DNA from 3 places in the Nonomuraea sp. NPDC049637 genome. Region 3 is predicted to be linked to each of the others. Evidence: riboswitches for the same ligand, from Rfam matches in the RefSeq annotation. Region 3 holds a riboswitch; each other region holds the start of a gene.
What was found. A riboswitch is a leader RNA that binds a small molecule or an ion and turns the genes downstream of it on or off. The one in region 3 is predicted to bind cyclic di-AMP.

Region 1 (3,506 bases), on a different contig from region 3:
GGGTCGCGCAGCACGGCCGCGCACAACTCGTACGTGGTCACGACGAGCAGCCCGCCGCGCGTTCTGAAGATCGGCCCGGCGGCTCGCAGCTCGCGATATCGGACGTACGGATCGCGCACAAATTGCGGATCCGAGGGATCAAAACCCAGCACGTCGGTGGCGCTCATCGGAGGTGGAACCGGGCCGCCGAATTGATCGTTTGGACCGTTCATAGCTGATCACGGCGTGCCGACATATGCGGAGTACGTCACATATAAGTGATCATGTCAATAGCACTGGTCAAGGGCGCCGATTGTCGCGCTTGACGACCTTTCCGCGATGCGTTTACCTTCACCGAGACGAGCGGCTTTGCTTCGCCTGAAAGGTCCGAGTTCTGCTGTTGGGGGGAGGGCTCCCGGTGGATGTGCTCACAGAAGGCGTTGAGCTGAGCCACGCGGATTTGGCGTTACTGGCCGAACTGGCCAGGGGGGTGACCGTCGATCGGGTCGGCAGGCGGCTGGACATCAGCGGACGGACCGTACGGCGCAGGCTGAGGGGCATCTGCGACCGCATCGGCGTGGCCACGGCGATCGAGGCCGTGGCATGGGCGGCGCGCCGCCAGCTCATCTAGCGGCGCTCATCTGGCGGCGCTCACCTGTCGGCGCTGGGCGAAGTGGCGCTGGATGAAGTGGGGCTGGGCGGTGTGGCGCTGGGGCGGTGTGGGGCGCCGGTCAGTCCGCGATGCGCACGCCGCCGGCGAACGGCCGCCCGCCGATCGGGGCGACCCGCACGACGTCACCCGTGCGCGGGGCGTGGACCATCATGCCGCCGCCGATGTAGATGCCGACGTGGTGCAGGTCGCTGTAGAAGAACACCAGGTCGCCGGGGCGCAGCTGGTCACGGCTGACGTGCGTGCCGGCCGTCCACTGGTCGCCGGTGTAGTGGGGGAGCGAGATGCCCACACGCTGGTAGGCGGCCATCACCAGGCCGGAGCAGTCGTAGGAGCGCGGCCCTTCGGCGCCCCACACGTACGGCTTGAGCTGCTGGGTGAGGGCCCACTTGACGGCCTGGGCCGCCTTGCCGTCGCCGATGACCGGCAGGTTGACGCGTACGGCCCGGGTGCCGGGACGGCCGGCCTCGCCCATGGCCCGCCGGTAGAGGTTGCTCTCCACCTTGGTGACCAGCTTGGTGATCTTCGAGCGCTTGGCCTCCAGATCGGTGACGATCTTCTGGACCTCGGCGATGCGGGTCTTCGCGCCGGCCCTGGCCCGCTCGGCGGCCTCCATGGCCTTGGCGAGCTGGTTGACCTCCTCGCCCTGCTGCTGTTCGAGCGCGTACGTGGTCGCGGCCCGGTCGAGGAAGGTCTCGGGGTCGCCGGACTGGGCGAAGGCCAGGGCCTTGTCCAGGCCGCCGGTGATGTAGGCGTTCTGGGCGAGCAGCGAGGCCCTGGCGCGCCTGGCGGCCAGGTCGGACTCGCTGGTGGCCAGGATCTTCTGGGCGGAGTCGTTGGCCTTCTGCGCGGCCTTCAGCCGTTCGCGCTGCTCGTTGTACTGCTCGGCCAGCGTCTCGATCTCTTCGTGCAGCTTCTCCACCTGGTCGGAGAGCTCGGAGAGCGACGGCTTCGGGTCGGCGGCGGCGGAACCGACGGGGACGGCGAACAGCATCGCGGCGACGGTGACGCCGATGACGCCGAGGCGGCGTGCGCGCCTGGCCTGTTCCTGGGGGCGGGCGTGCCTGCCCCCCGTCTGCCCCGAGCGGTCGAGCGTCCGCTTCACCAACCGAGCTCCTCTCATCGACGCCGGCCGGGTTAGCTGACGGGTTCGGGCCGGAGCAGCCCTACCGAGATGGTCGGATTCACCCCAAGTGGCGGCGCTGCCTGCTCGCCGCCGTTGGTTCCCCGGCTTCCCTTGCGGGAATTGGGCGTGTCTTTCCGCGCGCATTACGCGGAGAACATCGTCGCTGGACACTAATGCACTCCGGGTTCACGCTCAACCGGAACTGCCGAGTCTGTAGAGGTTTCACAACTGAAGGGTCACAAGGTGATCTCGTGGGTAGCCGTACGGAAGCGGGCTTCTGCACCTTTTGTCCAGCATTCGGGGCGCTGAGGTCTGGAGGAAAGCTCCAAGTCGGCTCGTGTTCGCTCGACCACGGGATGTGATGAGATGCCCGAGACGTGGGATTTAGGGCCGAGCCGTAATGAGATCTGTACCCTGGAGAGCCATGGAGCAGGTGGCCGAAGTGGCAGTCCCCGAGACCGCGGTCGTGGTCAGGCGTGCCCGCACGCCCGACGTGCGTGCGATCAGGCGTCTCGTGGACACCTACGCGGGCGCGGGTCCGCGGCTCCTGGAGAAGGCCACGGTCACGCTGTACGAGGACGTCCAGGAGTTCTGGGTGGCCGAGCGGGACGGGGAGGTCGTCGGCTGCGGCGCGCTCCACGTGCTGTGGGAGGACCTCGCCGAGGTCCGTACGGTGGCCGTCGATCCCGCGTGCCGGGGGCTGGGCGTGGGGCGGCGGATCGTCTCGGCACTCGTCCGGCAGGCGAAGGATCTGGGGCTGCGGCGTGTATTCTGTCTGACTTTTGAGGTCGACTTCTTCGCGAGGCACGGTTTCCGCCCCATCCAGGGCACCCCGGTCTCACCCGAGGTCTACGCCGAGTTGCTGGCCTCGTACGACGAGGGTGTGGCGGAGTTCCTTGATCTGGAACACGTCAAACCGAACACCCTTGGCAACACCCGCATGCTGCTGCATCTGACATCGGGTGACGCGGACCTTGACCACTTGGAAAGGTGATTGTTGATACCTATGTCGATACGTTGGGCAGCACAGGCATGTGTCCTGACACGTGCCACATGCGCACTCGAAGCGAGGTGACACGGTGAGCACCGGACAGCCGCCGTACCCACAGGACGATTCCGGCGAGAACCCCGAGTACGGGCAGCACCACGGCCGTCGGCCCGGTGAGCCCGACCCGGACGTGACTGTGGTCGGCTACCGGGCGGACGATGCCTTCGGCCAGCCCCCATATGGTCAGCAGCAGCAACAGGGCTATGGCCAGCAACAGCAGTACGGCCAGCAACAGCAGCAGTACGGCCAGCAGCAGGGCTACGGCCAGCAGCCCCAGTACGGCCAGCAGCCCGCCTCGGGCCAGCAGGGTTACGGCCAGCAGCAGGGCTACGGCCAGCAGCAGCAGTCCTCCGGCCAGCAGTACACCCAGCCGGGCTACGGCCAGGACGCCCAGTACGGCCAGCAGGCCGGCTCGGGCCAGCAGGGTTACGGCCAGCAACCGCAGTCCTCCGGCCAGCAGTACACGCAGCCCGGCTACGGCCAGGACGCCCAGTACGGCCAGCAGGGCTACGGCCAGCAGGCCGCCGCGGGGCAGCAGGGCTACGGCCAGCAGGCCGCCGCGGGGCAGCAGGGCTACGGCCAGCAACCCCAGTACGGTCAGCAGCCGCAGTCCCAGCCCGACTACGGTCAGCAGCAGGGCTACGGCCAGGACGCCCAGTACGGCCAGCAGGCCGCCTCGGGCC
Region 2 (3,506 bases), on a different contig from region 3:
CTTCGACGGCGCCGAGCTCAACGCGCCGGTGCAGGTGGTGGCGCCACGCGGGGTGCGGGTGCTCTTCAGCGCGCCGGGGGAGATCGCCGACGACCTCATCCGCCAGCTCGTCCGGGCCGAGCCGCCCGGCCGGGCCATCGCCGTCGTCTCCTCCGACCGCGAGGTGGCCGAGTCCGTACGCCGGATGGGTGCCAGACCGGTTCCGTCCGGTCTGCTGCTGCGCCGGTTGGGCCGCGCATAAGTTACGAATTAGCACTATTGGCGAGACGCCACCCGCCACTTCTGTACTATTTCGCCCCAGGTGTAATCCCTGGGAGGCGACGCTGTGAGGTTTGGCCGGGTGGCGGTGGCCGCGGGTCTCGCGATCGGACTGATGACGGTCCCGATGGGTGCGGCGCTCGCTGATCCCAAGCCCACTCTCAAACAGGCCAAGGCCAAGCTGGACAAGCTCAACGACAAGGCCGACAAGGTCGTCGACCGGTACAACACGGCGACCGAGAACTACAAGAAGGCCAAGGACGCCTACACCAGGCTGAACGACCGCTACAAGCAGAAGCTGCAGACGGTCGCCGACCTCCGCGCCGAGATCATCAAGGTGGCGGTGGACTCGTACAAGCTGGGCGGGGACGTCACCTCCCTGCCCGGCATGGTCGGCGTCAACGACCCCGAGAACCTGCTGGCCGGGCTGGCCATGGCCGGGCAGCTCTCGCGCGAGCGGCTGGAGAAGCTGGCCGCGTTCGACCGGGAGAACAAGGGTCTCAAGGCCGAGCGCGACAACGCCGAGACCGCGCTGGCCGACGCCGACAAGGAGCGGGACGCCGTCCAGAAGGAGCGGGCCGAGGTGCTGAAGCTGGTCGGCCAGCAGAAGAAGCTCCTGGACAAGCTGGGGGCCTACAACCCGGGCAACCCCAACAGCACCGGCATCAAGTACACCGGTCCCGCCTCGGGCAGCGCGGCCGCCGTACTCAACTTCGCCTTCGCCCAGGTCGGCAAGCCGTACATCTTCGGCGGCACGGGCCCGCGCGGCTACGACTGCTCAGGGCTGACCCAGGCCGCCTGGCGCGCCGCCGGCGTCTCGCTGCCGCGTACGACCTGGCAGCAGTGGGCCTGGGGCGCCAGCCGCAAGGTGGACCTCAAGGACCTCCAGCCGGGGGACCTGATCTTCAGCGAGGGGCTCGGGCACGTCAGCATCTACGCGGGCGGCGGCAAGATCGTCCACGCGCCGCAGACGGGTGACGTCGTCAAGGTCGTCCGCCTCGCCGACTACGGCCGCCCTCTCGTCGGAGCCATCCGCCCCTGACTCGGCCCCGCCCGACCGGTGTGCGTGATCCCTGGGGCGAATGGGACAAAGGGGGCGAAAGCGCCCTGACAATCAGGTGTGCCGGGAAGTGTGAGAAGGGTCACAAACCTGTAACGGAACCCTCGGTTCCAGCAGCGGTTTCACCCTTGACTCCCACCCTTATCTGATCTTTACAGGCCGTGTCTCCCTTTGCCAAATCTTGACCCCTCGGCGTAGTTTCTGGCGTCGCGGTCAGCAAGCCATGCGCACCGCGGATCGACATCGGAACCCCCGATGTGGACCAGAGAGAAATCCAGCGGTCGCCGCCGATATCCCCGTTCAGGCACAACATCGGGTGGCGACCTGCCGAGTCCGTGCAGCCAGGAGGCACGGAGCCGGGGACCCAAAGATCCCGTAATCCCCCGGGATCAGGGGTGAATCGGCGCGCCATCGCGCCGTAGGGCGACTTCCAGGCCCGAATCCGTCAGCTAACCCGGTAGGCGTTCGTGGAAGACACAAGGAGAAATCCTGTCTACCTCCCTGCATAACCCCCGTCTGTCCCGTCTCGCCCTGAGGGGCGTCGCACTCACGATGACCGTGACGGCCGGAGGTGCGGTTCTCCATGCCGTACCGGCCGGGGCGCAGACGGTGAGCGAATCGGCCGTCAGGCTCACCGCGGTGTCCAGCACCGCCAAGGCGGCCACTGCGAAGTCGGCCAAGTCGGCGAAGACCGTCAGGTCCGCGAAGTCGGCGAAGGCCGCGCGGCAGGCGTCGAGGGCCCGCAGGGCCGTCGCCGTCGCCAAGCATCAGGTCGGCGACCCGTACCGGTACGGGGCCACGGGCCCTGGTGCGTTCGACTGCTCCGGACTCGTCCAGTACGCCTGGAAGAAGGCCGGAGTACGACTCCCGCGCGTGACGAACAGCCAGTTCGCCCGCATCAAGCGGAAGGTCTCCTGGCGCAATCTCAAGCCGGGTGACCTGATGTTCTTCAACGGGCTGGGCCACGTCGGCATGTACGTCGGCCACGGCAAGATGGTCCATTCGCCGCGGACCGGCGAACGGGTGCGCATCGACAAACTGGGCGGATGGCGGAAGTCGTCGTTCGTCGGCGCGGTGCGTCCCGGCGCGTGACAACGGGCCCCGCCCGGACCCTCCCCGGTCCGGGCCGGGGCCTGTCGCATGCCCGGGCCCGTGAAGGGCTGGTCTCGTAAGGGGCCGGTCTCGTGAAGGGGCCGGGAGGGGCGTGGGCCTACTAGCATCGGGCCGTGTCCTCGCAGGTGCGTCCGTCCCTCCGCGGTCCGCGCCTGCTCCTCTCGGTCCTGCTGCTGGCGGCGGTTCTCGTGGTCGCCGACGCGCCGCCCGCCGCCGTCCTGCCCGCCGGGGCGCGCGGTCTGTGGAGCGACGGCGGTCAGGTGGCCCGCGGCGCACGGTCCGTGGTCGTGGGGCATCGCGCCGACCCCGGCGTGCTCGCCGATCTGGCCCGCCGCGCGGACCTCGCCGGAGCGCGGGTGTCCGCGGTGCTCGGCCGGCCGGTACGCGCGCTGGTCGTCGTGCCGGACTCCGACGCGGAGGCGGCCGGGCTGGCGGGCACGGGCCCGCTGGACGGGCTGGCCGCGGTGGCCGACGGCGCCAGGGTGATCGTCGTGCCCGGCTCCTTCGCCCGGCTCACCCCCACGGGACGCGACGTCGTCCTCACCCATGAGCTCACCCACGTCGCCGCGGGCACCGACCGGCTGCCCGTCTGGCTCTACGAGGGGTTCGCCGACTACGTGGCCTACCGCGACGCCGGGCTACCCGTCGGGACGGCCGCCGCCGAACTGGCCGCCGACGTACGGGCCGGCCGGCTGCCGAGCGAGTTGCCCGGACCTGCGGCTTTCGCCCCCACGGCGGCCGACCCCGGACGGCTCGCGCGGGCGTACCAGGAGGCCTGGATGGCGTGTCGCTTCCTCGCAGACCGGTTCGGTGACGGGACCCTGGTACGGCTCTACCGTGATGCCCGCGTGGCCGGCGTCGATCAGGCGCTCGCCTCCGTGGGGCTCACCGCCGAGACGCTGGCGGCACGGTGGCGCGAGTACGTACGAGAGCAGCTCGCGTGAAGGGGAGGCAGATGAGCGAGCGGAACGACCCGCCCCGGGAAGGGGACGAGCCCGCCGGAGCGGTCGCCGGAGTGGCCGACGAGCCCGGCACGGCGGCGCACGGCGGAGGTGTGGCCATCAGGGACGACGGC
Region 3 (3,506 bases):
TCACGGTCCAGCTCCCAGCCGGGGGACCCGAGCACGGCCCAGGTGCTCAGCGCGCCGGCGACGACCCCCTCGCGGTCGGTCGCGGGCTTGGCGAGGAGCACCGCGGCGGCCGCCTCGGTCGGCGGGGCCGCCTGCGGGCTGGGCGTGGACATGATCGAGGTCAGGCTCAGCACGCGGGCGGGGTGCCGGATGGCCAGCGCCTGGGCGATCATCCCGCCCATCGAGGCGCCGACGACGTGCGCGGCGGGCAGGCCCAGGACGTCCATGAGCCCGGCGCTGTCGTCGGCCAGGTCGTCCAGCACGTACGGCGAGGGCGCACCCCATGCGGGCACGCCCTCGTCGTGGAGGTGGGTGGACAGGCCCGCGTCGCGGTTGTCGAACCTGATGACGTGGTGGCCCTGCTCGGCCAGGAGTTCGCAGAACTCGTCGTCCCAGTGGATGAGCTGGGCGCCGAGTCCCATGATGAGCAGCAGGGGCCTGCCTTCCGGTGAGCCGAAGCTCTCGTAGGCGATCTCGATGCCGTTGGCGGCTGCGCGCTGGATCACAGCGACCAGAATGTCATTCTGGTCGCGAGGCGTAAAGAGTGGTCTGTCCGCAGATCAGTCGTTGAGGAGCTTGCGCAGACGCTCGCCGCCGAGCACCACGCCGCCGCCGGCCAGCACGAGCACGCCGGCCATCACGGTGCCGCCCATCGCGACGGTCTTCCCGACCTGGCCGCCGGCGGAACCGGCCGCGTCGTCGGCGGGCTTTTCGGCCAGCACCTTGGGGGGCTCGGCGGGGTTGTCGTCGAACCTGCCCCATGCGCCGGTGGAGAAGGCCACGGGGTAGTTCTTCTTGCCCTTGCCGTCGCCCCACTTGGTGATGACGTAGTCGATCTTGATGTGGCCCTGGCCGCCGTTGCCGTCCACGCCGAGCGTGTCGGGGTTGAAGGTGCCGCCGGTCAGCTCGGCGAAGGTCTTGGCGTCGAGGTCGAGCATGACGCCACGGCTGGAGGGCTCGCCGGGGCCGCGGTCGCCCACGAAGAACGGCATCTTCTTGCCGTTGTAGGTCACGTAACCCTCGGTCATGAGGGGCCAGCTGGGGCTGGCGGCCAGGCCCTTCTGCATGGGCTTGCCGCTGGCCGGCAGGCCGGTGTCGCCGGCGCGGCCGGAGGAGTCGTCCCAGAAGTAGGAAGCCTTCGTGGAACCCTTGAGCAGGATCTTCTGGTCGTCGCCGGTGTCGGCGTGGGCGCCGGTGGCGGAGATCGTCAGCGCGCCCATGGCGGACACGGACAGCAGAGCGAGAGAGCGCAGGCCAAATCGAGACATGAAGCAGTGAAGTCCTTCGCGAGGGGACAGGGGGAACGCGCGTGACTACGGTGCGTAACCGGGCAGAGCGCCGAAAAGGTGGTTACGCGGCGCGTGGGGGAAGTCAGGGAAGAGACCGCTCAGCAGGCGGTCGTCACTACACTGTCCGGGGGTACGACGAGGTGGTACATGCGTGAAGTCCTCTCCATCTCGCCTACCGGGTTAGCTGACGGGTTCGGGCGTGGAGATGCCCTACCGGCACGTGGCCGGATTCACCCCAATGAGATGGGTCCCCGGTTCCCGACAAGTCGGGATTCGGCGCCAGCTGTCGTCCCTCTCCTGGTAGGGACTACGCCACCAGCTGGTAATTGGTTAAGACCGTACCCAGAGATTCGGACAAATACAAACGAATCGTCATGAACCGGGTAAAGATCTACCTATCACGGCAAAGAGAAAGGGGGCACGGCATGCCGTACCCCCTGCTAAATCGGGCCTTTCAGCCGCCGCTCTTGCGCCTGAAGGATCTTTTACTCGCTGCCGGACCGTGCGCCCCGTGGATCTTCGACGGGTCCACGCCCCTGCCACCCGCGGCCGAGTCGGCCTGCTGCCCGCGCTTGCGTTCCAACGCCTCGCGGAACTTGCGCTTCATCTCGTCCTCGGGAGTCTCGCTGACTTCCGGCTCCGGTGTTTCCGCCATGAGGACCTCCTGGTTCTGGGGACATCCACAGCTTCGCACGACGTCGCTTACGACGCGAAACCGGCCTCCACTCTGCTCTCCGCGGCGGGCGCCTGCTCCAGCCGCCTGCCGGGCATCATGACCAGCGCGACCAGGGCGATCACCGCGCCCGCCACGCCCAGCGACGGGATGACCACGGCCGCCGCCGAGGCGTGCGCGGCCGCGAGCCCGTGGACGGGCGCGTCCGTGGTGATGACCGACGTGTACGCGGTGCCGGCCAGCGCCAGCGCCACGGAGCCGCCGATCTGCCGGAAGAAGGTGAGGTTGGCCGAGGCCGTGCCGATGTACCGCGGCGGGACGGCCTGCTGCACGGCCACGGTCAGCCCCGACAACATCGGCCCCATGCCGAGCCCGAGCAGCGCCATCCACCCGGCCAGCAGCAGGCCGTCGGTGCGCACGGTGAGGTTCAGGCAGAGCAGGCTGCCGGCTGCCAGCAGGAACGGCGCCCCGACCAGCCACGGCTTGTACGTGCGCGTCCTGGACATCAGCGTGCCCATGAGCGCGCTGCCCGCCACCATGGCCAGCGTCATCGGGTAGATCCTCAGCCCCGACTCGGTGGCGCTGATGCCCAGCGCCTGCTGGAAGTAGCGGGGCAGGAACACCACGCCGGCGTACATGCAGAAGGCGGTGAAGAAGGAGGTCGCGTTGACCAGCGTGTAGGTACGGTCCCGGAACAGGTGCATCGGCATGACCGGGTTCGCCGCCCGCAACTCGACCAGCACGAACGCGGCCAGCAGCACCAGCGCCAGCAGGATCGGCCCGGCCACGGACGGGGACGTCCAGGAGTTGCCGTCCAGGCCCTTCTCGGTCAGGCCGAGCAGCAGGGCGCTGATGGCCACGCTGAACACCGCGATGCCCGCGTAGTCCGGCCGGCCCCCGCCGCCGGTGCCCGCACGGAACGGCAGCCGCAGCACCACGATCGCGATCAGCACGATCCCGAGCGGCACGTTCACGTAGAAGGCCCACCGCCAGCTCGCGTGGTCGGTGAACAACCCGCCCAGGAAGGGCCCGGCCAGGTACGTCAACGCCATCACGCCGCCGAGCGCGCCCTGCACGCGGGCGCCGTTGCGGCCGGGCGGGAACATCTCCATCACCAGGGCCAGCGACAGCGGCAACAACGCGCCCGCGCCCAGCCCCTGCACGGCGCGGAAGGCGATGAGCTGGGTCATGTCCTGGGCGAGCCCGCACAACGCCGATCCGACGACGAACACCGACATCCCGACGAGCAGCAGCGGCTTCCTGCCGTGCTGGTCGGAGAGCCGGCCGTACAGCGGCACGGTCACCGTGGAGGTGAGCAGATAGGCCGTGACCACCCAGGTGTAGAGCCGGGTGCCGCCCAGTTCGCCGGTGATGCGGGGCAGCGCGGTGCCGACGATCGTCTGGTCGAGCATCGCCAGGAACATCCCGCCGAGCACCGCCAGCAACACCAGCCCGTTGCCCTTGGTCTTCATGTCATTAGTCACAGGTGAAGATTGATATGTAAG

Region 1: it holds a riboswitch for cyclic di-AMP, as region 3 does, so the genes downstream of both, AB0J71_RS05500 (NlpC/P60 family protein) here and AB0J71_RS03520 (hypothetical protein) in region 3, are expected to answer to the same signal.
Region 2: it holds a riboswitch for cyclic di-AMP, as region 3 does, so the genes downstream of both, AB0J71_RS00875 (C40 family peptidase) here and AB0J71_RS03520 (hypothetical protein) in region 3, are expected to answer to the same signal.

What each region holds. Positions count from the first base shown of each region.
Region 1 covers NZ_JBFAOM010000003.1:164,265-167,770, reverse strand. The annotation lists gene AB0J71_RS05510 (cytochrome P450) at 1-119, opposite strand, end outside; gene AB0J71_RS05505 (LuxR C-terminal-related transcriptional regulator) at 398-610, shown strand; gene AB0J71_RS05500 (NlpC/P60 family protein) at 711-1,754, opposite strand; cyclic di-AMP (ydaO/yuaA leader) riboswitch at 1,761-1,912, opposite strand; gene AB0J71_RS05495 (amino-acid N-acetyltransferase) at 2,200-2,769, shown strand; gene AB0J71_RS05490 (RDD family protein) at 2,855-3,506, shown strand, end outside.
Region 2 covers NZ_JBFAOM010000001.1:188,516-192,021, reverse strand. The annotation lists gene AB0J71_RS00885 (NYN domain-containing protein) at 1-241, shown strand, start outside; gene AB0J71_RS00880 (NlpC/P60 family protein) at 374-1,300, shown strand; cyclic di-AMP (ydaO/yuaA leader) riboswitch at 1,634-1,797, shown strand; gene AB0J71_RS00875 (C40 family peptidase) at 1,928-2,410, shown strand; gene AB0J71_RS00870 (hypothetical protein) at 2,545-3,375, shown strand; gene AB0J71_RS00865 (M48 family metallopeptidase) at 3,387-3,506, shown strand, end outside.
Region 3 covers NZ_JBFAOM010000002.1:230,719-234,224, forward strand. The annotation lists gene AB0J71_RS03515 (alpha/beta hydrolase) at 1-545, opposite strand, end outside; partial or broken gene AB0J71_RS03520 (hypothetical protein) at 831-1,259, opposite strand; cyclic di-AMP (ydaO/yuaA leader) riboswitch at 1,483-1,617, opposite strand; gene AB0J71_RS03525 (DUF5302 domain-containing protein) at 1,783-1,983, opposite strand; gene AB0J71_RS03530 (MDR family MFS transporter) at 2,031-3,485, opposite strand.